One region of the Exiguobacterium sp. s39 genome, then DNA from elsewhere that is predicted to be linked to it. Evidence: riboswitches for the same ligand, from Rfam matches in the RefSeq annotation. Region 1 holds a riboswitch; the other holds the start of a gene.
The links. Region 1 has a riboswitch for S-adenosylmethionine ahead of KNQ11_RS13295 (Na+/H+ antiporter NhaC family protein). Riboswitches for the same ligand answer to the same signal wherever they lie in the genome.
Positions count from the first base shown of each region.

Region 2: linked by a shared signal. The riboswitch ahead of KNQ11_RS14165 (amino acid permease) and the one ahead of KNQ11_RS13295 (Na+/H+ antiporter NhaC family protein) in region 1 are both predicted to bind S-adenosylmethionine.

Region 1 is NZ_JACSNA010000003.1:14,280-18,510, forward strand. Features, by position in the region: gene KNQ11_RS13285 (alpha/beta hydrolase) at 1-225, opposite strand, end outside; gene KNQ11_RS13290 (metal ABC transporter solute-binding protein, Zn/Mn family) at 395-1,408, shown strand; SAM riboswitch class I at 1,478-1,582, shown strand; gene KNQ11_RS13295 (Na+/H+ antiporter NhaC family protein) at 1,664-2,974, shown strand; gene KNQ11_RS13300 (hypothetical protein) at 3,018-3,221, opposite strand; gene KNQ11_RS13305 (aldo/keto reductase) at 3,379-4,191, shown strand.
Region 2 is NZ_JACSNA010000003.1:190,149-194,379, forward strand. Features, by position in the region: gene mmuM (homocysteine S-methyltransferase) at 1-534, opposite strand, end outside; gene KNQ11_RS14165 (amino acid permease) at 509-1,912, opposite strand; SAM riboswitch class I at 1,990-2,091, opposite strand; gene KNQ11_RS14170 (polysaccharide pyruvyl transferase family protein) at 2,200-3,666, opposite strand; gene KNQ11_RS14175 (ketopantoate reductase family protein) at 3,872-4,231, opposite strand, start outside.

The sequences.
Region 1 (4,231 bases):
TGGAAACGGTCCTTCTCCCGGTGGATAATAGAGATCGAGCTGTAAGATGCGGTCTCCCACCTGTTTGTAGGTGAGCGTCCGCGGTGCAAGTTGTTTTTCTGTGAGTGGCAAGGCGGGTTCGGTCCATCGAAGCAATGCACCATAATTGTTCCAGATACTCGCTCCCGCTGCTGCCGTCGTCAATAACGCAGCTCCCCCCATTAGCCATGCAGTTTCACGTTTCACTTGATCACCTCCAAAAGACGTGCCAGTTTCTTCACTTTATTATCCTTCTACCCCGTTTTAAAAGAAGTCGAACGTCTCGGTATTCGTACTTGACGCTTCACCAGCGTTCCGCTATAGTGAGAAAGTCCAAATCGGAATAATTACGTTTTAATAATGGAGGTATCATATAATGAAAAAAATCATTCCTGCTTTAACAGTCGCTTTCGCAAGTGCAAGTGTTCTCGCTGCTTGCGGTTCGAATACCGATTCATCGACTTCAGATAAAACCCAGACAGAAGTCTATGCATCAACGTTCGCGACGGCTGCTATTGCCCGCGAAATCGGAGGGGATCAAGTCAACGTCAAGATGATCGTCCCACCTGGAGCAGACCCCCACTCTTACGAGCCGACGTCAAAACAACTCACCGAGATTGCTAAGGGCGACTTGTTCCTCTTAACCGGTACGACGCTCGAGCCGTATTCGAAAAAAATCCAGGAGAGTCTAAAAGGCACGGATGTCCGCTTCGTCGAGACGAGTAAGGACGTCAACTTGCTAGAATCGGATGCTACACTTCATGCACATGAAGAAGAAGGGCATACAGAAGACGAACACGCTCACGAAGAAGAAGGGCATGATGATCATACAACGGACGAACATGCGCATGAAGAAGAGGGGCATGACCACGGAAAATACGATCCACACGTCTGGCTCGACCCTGTCAACGCAAAAGCAATGGCACGTTCGATCACAAGCGCTTTATCAAAAGAAGCTCCAAAAGACAAAGCAACGTTCGAAAAAAACTTGAAAACGTTCGATCAGCAAGCTGATGAATTGGACGAACAATTTAAACAAGCCGTCGCTGATGGATCGAAAAAAGAACTTCTCGTTACGCATGCCGCTTATGGTTACCTCGCAGAACGATATGGTTTCACACAACTGCCGATTGCGGGAATTTCTCCTTCCGATGAACCGTCACAAAAGCAACTGGCCGCTTTAGTGAAAGAAGCACGGATGCATGATTTGAAATACGTCGCGTTCGAAGAGACGGTCTCACCGAAGGTCGCACGTGTCATCCAAAAAGAAATCGGAGCTGAATCCGTGACGATTCATAATCTAGAGTCGGTCACGAAAGCGCAACAAAACAGCTCGTATTTCAAGTTGATGGAAGAAAACGTCCAAACATTGAAAAAGGCACTTCAGTAAAGTACAGTTGACACGCGTTACTCAATGCGGTACGGTAAGAAACGTGTTTTACAACAATTGAATGACTTCTTTTTATCGCGAGAAACGGAGGGACTGGCCCAATGATGTTTCGGCAGCGGACGATTTGATTCGTACTGTGCCAAATCCAGCAAGCGAAAGCTTGAGAGATAAGAAGAGCGTCTTTATTTCATAAAGACCTCCTTCTTTCTTGCGAAGGGGTCTTTTTTTGTATCTTTGAGAAACGAGGTGTCAACAATGAATGAAACGATCACGCCTAACAAATGGGCACTGCTTCCCCTCGTCGTATTCCTAGTTCTCTTCATCGGAGCCGGGATCTTCTATGACGACTTTTACAAATTTCCGATCCTTATCGCCGCACTGATCGCTTTGATTTTTGCTGCAATCACGACGAAAGGATCCATCAATCAAACGGTCGAACGAATCGCAACGGGTGCCGGAAATCCTGATATCATGATCATGGTCTTCATCTTCTTACTAGCCGGTACGTTTTCTGGAACAGCAGAAGCAATCGGCGCCATCGATGCGACCGTTAATGCTGCTTTGACGTTCCTACCTCCGTCGCTCCTCATGAGTGGTCTGTTCATCATCGCTGCCTTCATCTCAATGGCAATGGGGACATCGACTGGAACGATTGCTGCACTCGCGCCAATCGCCTTCGGTATTCATGAAGCGACAGGCATCAACGTTGCGATCGCAGCGGCTGCTGTCGTTGGTGGATCGATGTTCGGCGATAACTTGTCGTTCATCTCGGATACGACGATTGCCGCCGTCCGGACCCAAAAAACGAACATGCGCGATAAATTCCGGACGAACTTCATGATCGTCCTACCGGCTGCTATTTTGACGGTCATCCTACTCGCATTCGTTTCTGGTTCTGGTGACGTCGTCGAAGCAAAAGCATTTGAATTCTACAAGTTGATTCCATATCTCGCTGTCATCGTCCTTGCACTATTTGGCGTCAATGTCATTCTTGTCTTAATTGGTGGTACGTTACTCACCGGCATCATCGGTATGATTGATGGTAGTTTCGGCTTGAGTGGCTTCGTCCTCTCGATGTCTGAAGGAATGATGGGCATGGCGGAGATCTCCATTTTGACGCTCCTCATGGGTGGTCTCGTCAGCTTGATTACGTTCAACGGTGGAATCGCCTTCTTAAAAGAGACGCTGACACGCAAGATTTCACAGCGTCGTGGTGCCGAATTCAGTATGGCGGCACTCGTTAGTGCAACGAATCTCGCGACTGCAAACAATACGATCTCGATTCTCGTCGCTGGACCACTGGCAGCTGAAATCGCCGATACGTATGAAGTCGATCGAAAAAAATCGGCGAGTATCCTTGATATCTTCTCTTGTGGTATTCAAGGCATCATTCCGTATGGAGCACAACTATTGATCGCAGCAGAATTGACGAAAACGGCTTCACCGGAACTGATTCCGTATCTGTTCTATCCGTTCCTCCTCTTCGTCTGTGGATCAATTGCCATCTTCTTCGGCTTACCACGCATGAAGAAGACAGCGACGAAGCAAGAAAAAATTTCTTCGTAACCATAAAACAGGTCCAATCGCGTCGACGATTGGACCTGTTTTATTATTTATTCTGCTTCGCTTGTCGTTCTAAGATTAAGTAAGCGATTGCCGGAAGCGGGAACTGAACGAGTCCAGCGCCTCCCCACACCCATGGATTACGTCCTGACTTTCGCGCACTAAGAAACAGACCCACTGCCTGCGTTACTAACAAGGCGCCAATGCTAAGCCAAGTACATTTGGATAGCTTTTTATTCTTTTGAGCCATCTTTTCTCCCCCTCTTTTAACACACGATTAAATCTCACGATTCTTTTCTATTTTACCTTATTTCATTCCTCCATGAGCATGGAAACGGACGTCTTCGTTCGTTCATGCTAAACTAAACGAGCAAATCTAAACTACGTTTTATGAGGAGGAGTAACACATGCAATACGCAAAACTTTCAAACGGTATTACGATTCCCCAAATCGGATTCGGTGTCTGGCAAGTAGATGAAGAGACAGAAGCACCTGCTGCTGTCGCTGAAGCATTACGTGTCGGCTATCGTCATATCGATACGGCTGCTGTCTACAAAAACGAGCGCGGTGTCGCAAAAGGAATCAAGGAAAGCGGCGTGAAACGTGAGGATCTCTTCTTAACGTCAAAAGTCTGGAACGATGATATTCGTGCCGGTCGGACGAAGGAAGCATTCGCAGAATCGCTCGAACGTCTCGAAACAGATTATCTTGACCTCTATCTCATCCACTGGCCGGTCGAAGGCTATATCGAAGCGTGGAAAGCAATGGTTGAACTGTATGAAGCAGGCAAGATCAAAGCGATCGGTGTCTCGAACTTCAAAGAACATCACCTCGATACATTGGCAGAAGAGGGCTTGATGGCACCAATGATCAACCAAGTCGAGTTGCATCCACAATTACCGCAACACGAACTGCACGAATACTTGCAAGATCACAACATTCAAGTCGAAGCATGGAGCCCACTCATGCAAGGGAAATTCCTCGAAATCAACGATTTCAAGGAAATCGCAGAGAAACACGGCAAGACACCTTCACAAGTCGTCTTACGTTGGCATCTCGACAACGGCATCGTCGCTCTTCCAAAATCCGTTACACCAGCACGCATTGCGGAAAACTTCGACGTCTTTGATTTCCAACTCGATGCTGATGATCTTGAGAAAATTGATCGTATCGCAACGGATGTCCGCCTCGGACCGGATCCGGACGAAATCGATTTTTAATCTGGCGATTCACATAAAAGATGAGGCTGACTCAAAAGTC
Region 2 (4,231 bases), 180 kb from region 1:
AATCCGGAACAACACGACAGCTTCCTCGAGCGACGGAATCGTCTCAAATGCCAGCAGATCAGCCCCCGCTTCAATCAATGCTTCGATCCGTGGTCTGTGGAAGGCTTCTAGCACATCTGCTGACACTCCATAATGACCGCGATACTCAGAACCATCTGCTAAGTAGGCACCATAAGGACCCACTGATCCCGCGATCAATGCGTCACTCTTTCCGCTACGCGTACGTGCGTTTTGCGCCAAGGTGACCGTTTGTCGGATCAGCGCCTGTGCTTCCTCTGTCGTGATATGACGTTGCTTGAACCCTTCGATACTTGCTTGATAGCTTGAAGTGATCGCAACATCGGCACCTACTTCAAAGTAGTCACGATGGACGTGTTCGATTTGTTCCGGTGCTTCGATCAAGAGACGTGCTGACCAAAGCGGGTCGTTCAAGTCGAATCCCTTCTGTTCAAGTTCGGTTGCAAGGGCACCATCTAAAATAAGAAAGGGAACTTCCTGTAATCGTTGATCAACTGGATTTTTGATTCGGGACATCTTCAACACTCCGTTTCTGAGAAGAATTCGTGAACGCATGAACGACATAACAGATCACGATAAATGGAATACCACAGTACAAGGCAATTCGTTGTGTCGGATCAAATCCGATACCAATCAAGGAAATCAAACAAACGACGAAAGCGGCGATCGGTACGAATGGAAAGAGTGGTGTGCGATAGACCAATTCGTCGACCGTATGCCCTTCACGAAGAAATTGCTTCCGGAAGCGATACTGGGCAACGCTGATACTCATCCAAACAACGACAACAGCGAGACCGGAAATCGAGACGAGCGCGATATAGACACTTCCTGCTGCATAGATGCTAGACAGCAAGGCAAGTCCTCCGCCAAGCATGCTGAACAATACGGCTCGAAGTGGAACCCCACTTGGCGTCACCTGGGCGAAGAAGCGTGGAATCATGCGTTCGTTCGCAAGCGACCAGAGCATCCGAGAGGCGGCGTAAAGTCCAGAATTCGCTGCCGACAAGATCGCTGTCAAAATGACGAAGTTCATCACGTCTGCCGCATACGGAATTCCGATCCGTTCAAACACGGCGACGAACGGACTTTCGAGTACACCTTTCCCATCCGTTGGTAATAAGACGGCTAACACGATGATCGTACCGACGAAAAAGAGGACGAGTCGCAAAATTGTCGTCCGGATCGCAAGCGGAATCGTCCGTTTCGGATCGACTGCTTCACCCGCTGCGACACCGATTAGTTCCGTTCCCGAGTAAGCAAAGTTCACGGCAAGCATCGTCATGAAGATGACGAAAGCGCCATTTGGGAACAACCCGCCTTCGGTTAACGAAGAAAAGAATGGAGCCGGGCTACCATCTTGCAGTGGAATGAAGCCGACGATTGCTCCCGCACCGAGTAAAATGAAAGCAATGATCGTCACGACCTTAATGGCGGAAAACCAAAACTCGACTTCAGCGAACACGCGAACTTTCAAGACGTTAATACCGAGGATCATCGCAGCGAACAATGCGCTGAACACCCATACAGGAATCGACGGGAACCAACGTTGCATCAAAATGCCTGCTGCCGTGAATTCTGAACCAAGGGCGACCGTCCATGTCAGCCAGTAGAGCCAGGCCACTGTATAACCGGTGCCGGGTCCGATGTACTTCGTTGCGTACTTATGGAATGATCCGGTTTCCGGCATGTGCACGGCGAGTTCACCGAGACTTAACATGACTAAGTAAACGACGACGGCCCCAATCAAGTAAGACAGAATCGTTCCGACGCGTCCTGCTTGTTCCAACGTATAACCTGTACTTAAAAATAATCCTGTTCCAATGACACCACCTAACGACAGCATGATCAGATGACGTGATTCCATCTTGCGTCGAAACGCTCCGCTCGTTTTCATGAATCCATTTCCTCCTCGTTCCAACTATTCCAAACAAAAAACGCATCCTCACGGATGCGTCGGTCGACAATTCGGAAATCTTATCGATCGGGTGCAGCACCCGCAGGAATTAGCACAGTATCTTTCGACCTGTTGCTGAGGTTTCATAGGGCCAGTCCCTCCACCTCTCTGGATAAGTATGTAATTGTTCCTAACCCTATCAAGTCTTTTTTAAATTGTCAATACAATTCAGAATACTCCTATCAAAAAAACATTCCGCATCGTATCAATCCGGAATGTTTAAAGGGTTACTTTTTGGCGAATAAATCCGCTGTTTTCAAGGCTGCACGAACCGCTTTCCGATTCAATGTTCCTTGCTGGTGCTTCATTTTCTTCGTTTGGGCAGCCAATTGCGCTTTGAGCGCCGCAATCTCTTGATCCTTTTGAGCCGTTCCTGTTTGTTTCTGCAATGCTTTGATTTTCTTATCTTTTTCAGCTAATTGTGCTTTTGTTTGTTTTTGCGCATCCGCAATCTTCTTCTCTTGTTCCGGGAAGAACCGTTCAAAACGAGCGACTGCTTCCTCAAGACTTACGCCAGAAATCGGCTGGACTGGTGGGAGCAACTCGGTTTGCGCCATTTGACGGTCAAACGGTACATTCTCAGGATAGTTCGTCTCTTGATAAATATGCTCAAGATTGTTCACGTTCAAGAAGTCAACGAAGTTGTCGAAGTTACGCGCTTGAACACGTGCCGGACTTTGGAAGTCAGCATTTGCTACGACGTCGGATAATTGTGTATCCGCTTTGATGTCGTTCGCCCAAATGTGCGTCAACTGATGGTAATCCGTCAATTCGCGCATCCGTGCATCTTTTGGAATGAGGATACTCGGCGTACCCGCAAGTGTCGCTGTGATGTTTCCGTGTAAACGAGCTCCAAAACTGAGGTCTGCTTGACCGATGAAATCAAACCATGTCTGTGCGTTCAAGAAGAAACGGACACGATCGTTCATATAAGCAGGATTCGACATCTTCACCGGATAGTTCGTCACGGACAAGTCTGCGATTGGGTGCGTTCCTGTATACGTCAACTTCAGTTCCTTCATCCACTGTGGAATGAAGTAGTGATTCGGATACTCTTCCATCCCGCGCGTAATGAAATCAAGAACGTTTTGTGGTGCCAAACGTGACGAGTTGACTGTAATCATCGACTCGGACGTGATATTTGTTTCGCGAATGTTCAAATCACGACCGAACGCGTACATCGAAGGACATCCGATAACGCGATGATCGATCCCTTCGCGGAAACCAAGACGTGTTAAGTATTTCGACGTGATCTCCCCGCGAAGACCTAGCATGCTCGAGCGCTCGAGAACGGCACTGACGAACGCTTTGACATCTTCATCGAATGGGAATCCACCATCTAAGTCTGGTTCAAACGGTGCACGTAACCCTACACCGATGACGACGACTGGAATTTTTAATTTTTTGATGAGACGTGTATATTTCCGTAACGTCGGTACGAATTCTTTTCGGAATGCATCCGCTAACGGAATGACATAAAGATCAAAGTTGGCATTGATTTCGTCTGCCCGTTCTTCGTCGTAATAGTAATAGTCAGGTGTAATCGTCGTACCTTCTGTCATCAACGTCCGAAAGATACTGTATTGATAGATAAGATTTCCAACGTTTCCTCCAATGGAATTATGTTTCATCAAATAAGGAGCATCGAACTGTTCGAATGGTGTCATACCTGCACGAATAATAATACGTTTCATAATGGATAAACTTCCCCTCTCGTCTGCTTCATTCGTCCTTGCAAGAAAAAAATACGGAAAAATATATTATCAGTTTTTTTCAATCTCATTAAGAATAGATGAACTTTATTTCGGAAGTCAACGATTCCTAAGGGAAACAGGTCTTTCGTCATCAAAACGAAACATTTGCACCACACCATCATTTTTCTAAAATAGAAAAATGTGACTATTTAGTCGTTTCGAGATACATGCGTAAATTCGCTTCGACTAATTTCAAGGCATGCATCTGATCAGTCGTAGCAGGCTTTAATAATTCACTGAAAAAATGTTCCACTTCGACGGGCTGACCCTTTTCCATGTCCCGTAACATCGATGATTTCATCGTATCTTCCATTGCATGCATCTGCTTCAGCAAGACCGCTTCTACATCGTCATTAAAGACTGCCCCTTGTTTTTCCATCGCCTGTTTCGCTTCCGCCATGACGTCTAGGATCATTTGACGTCCAACAGCTTCTTCCCGAATCGGACCGATTGCTGAGCGAAATAGCGTCGTCACGCCCGCGAATGTCGAAATGAAGAGATACTT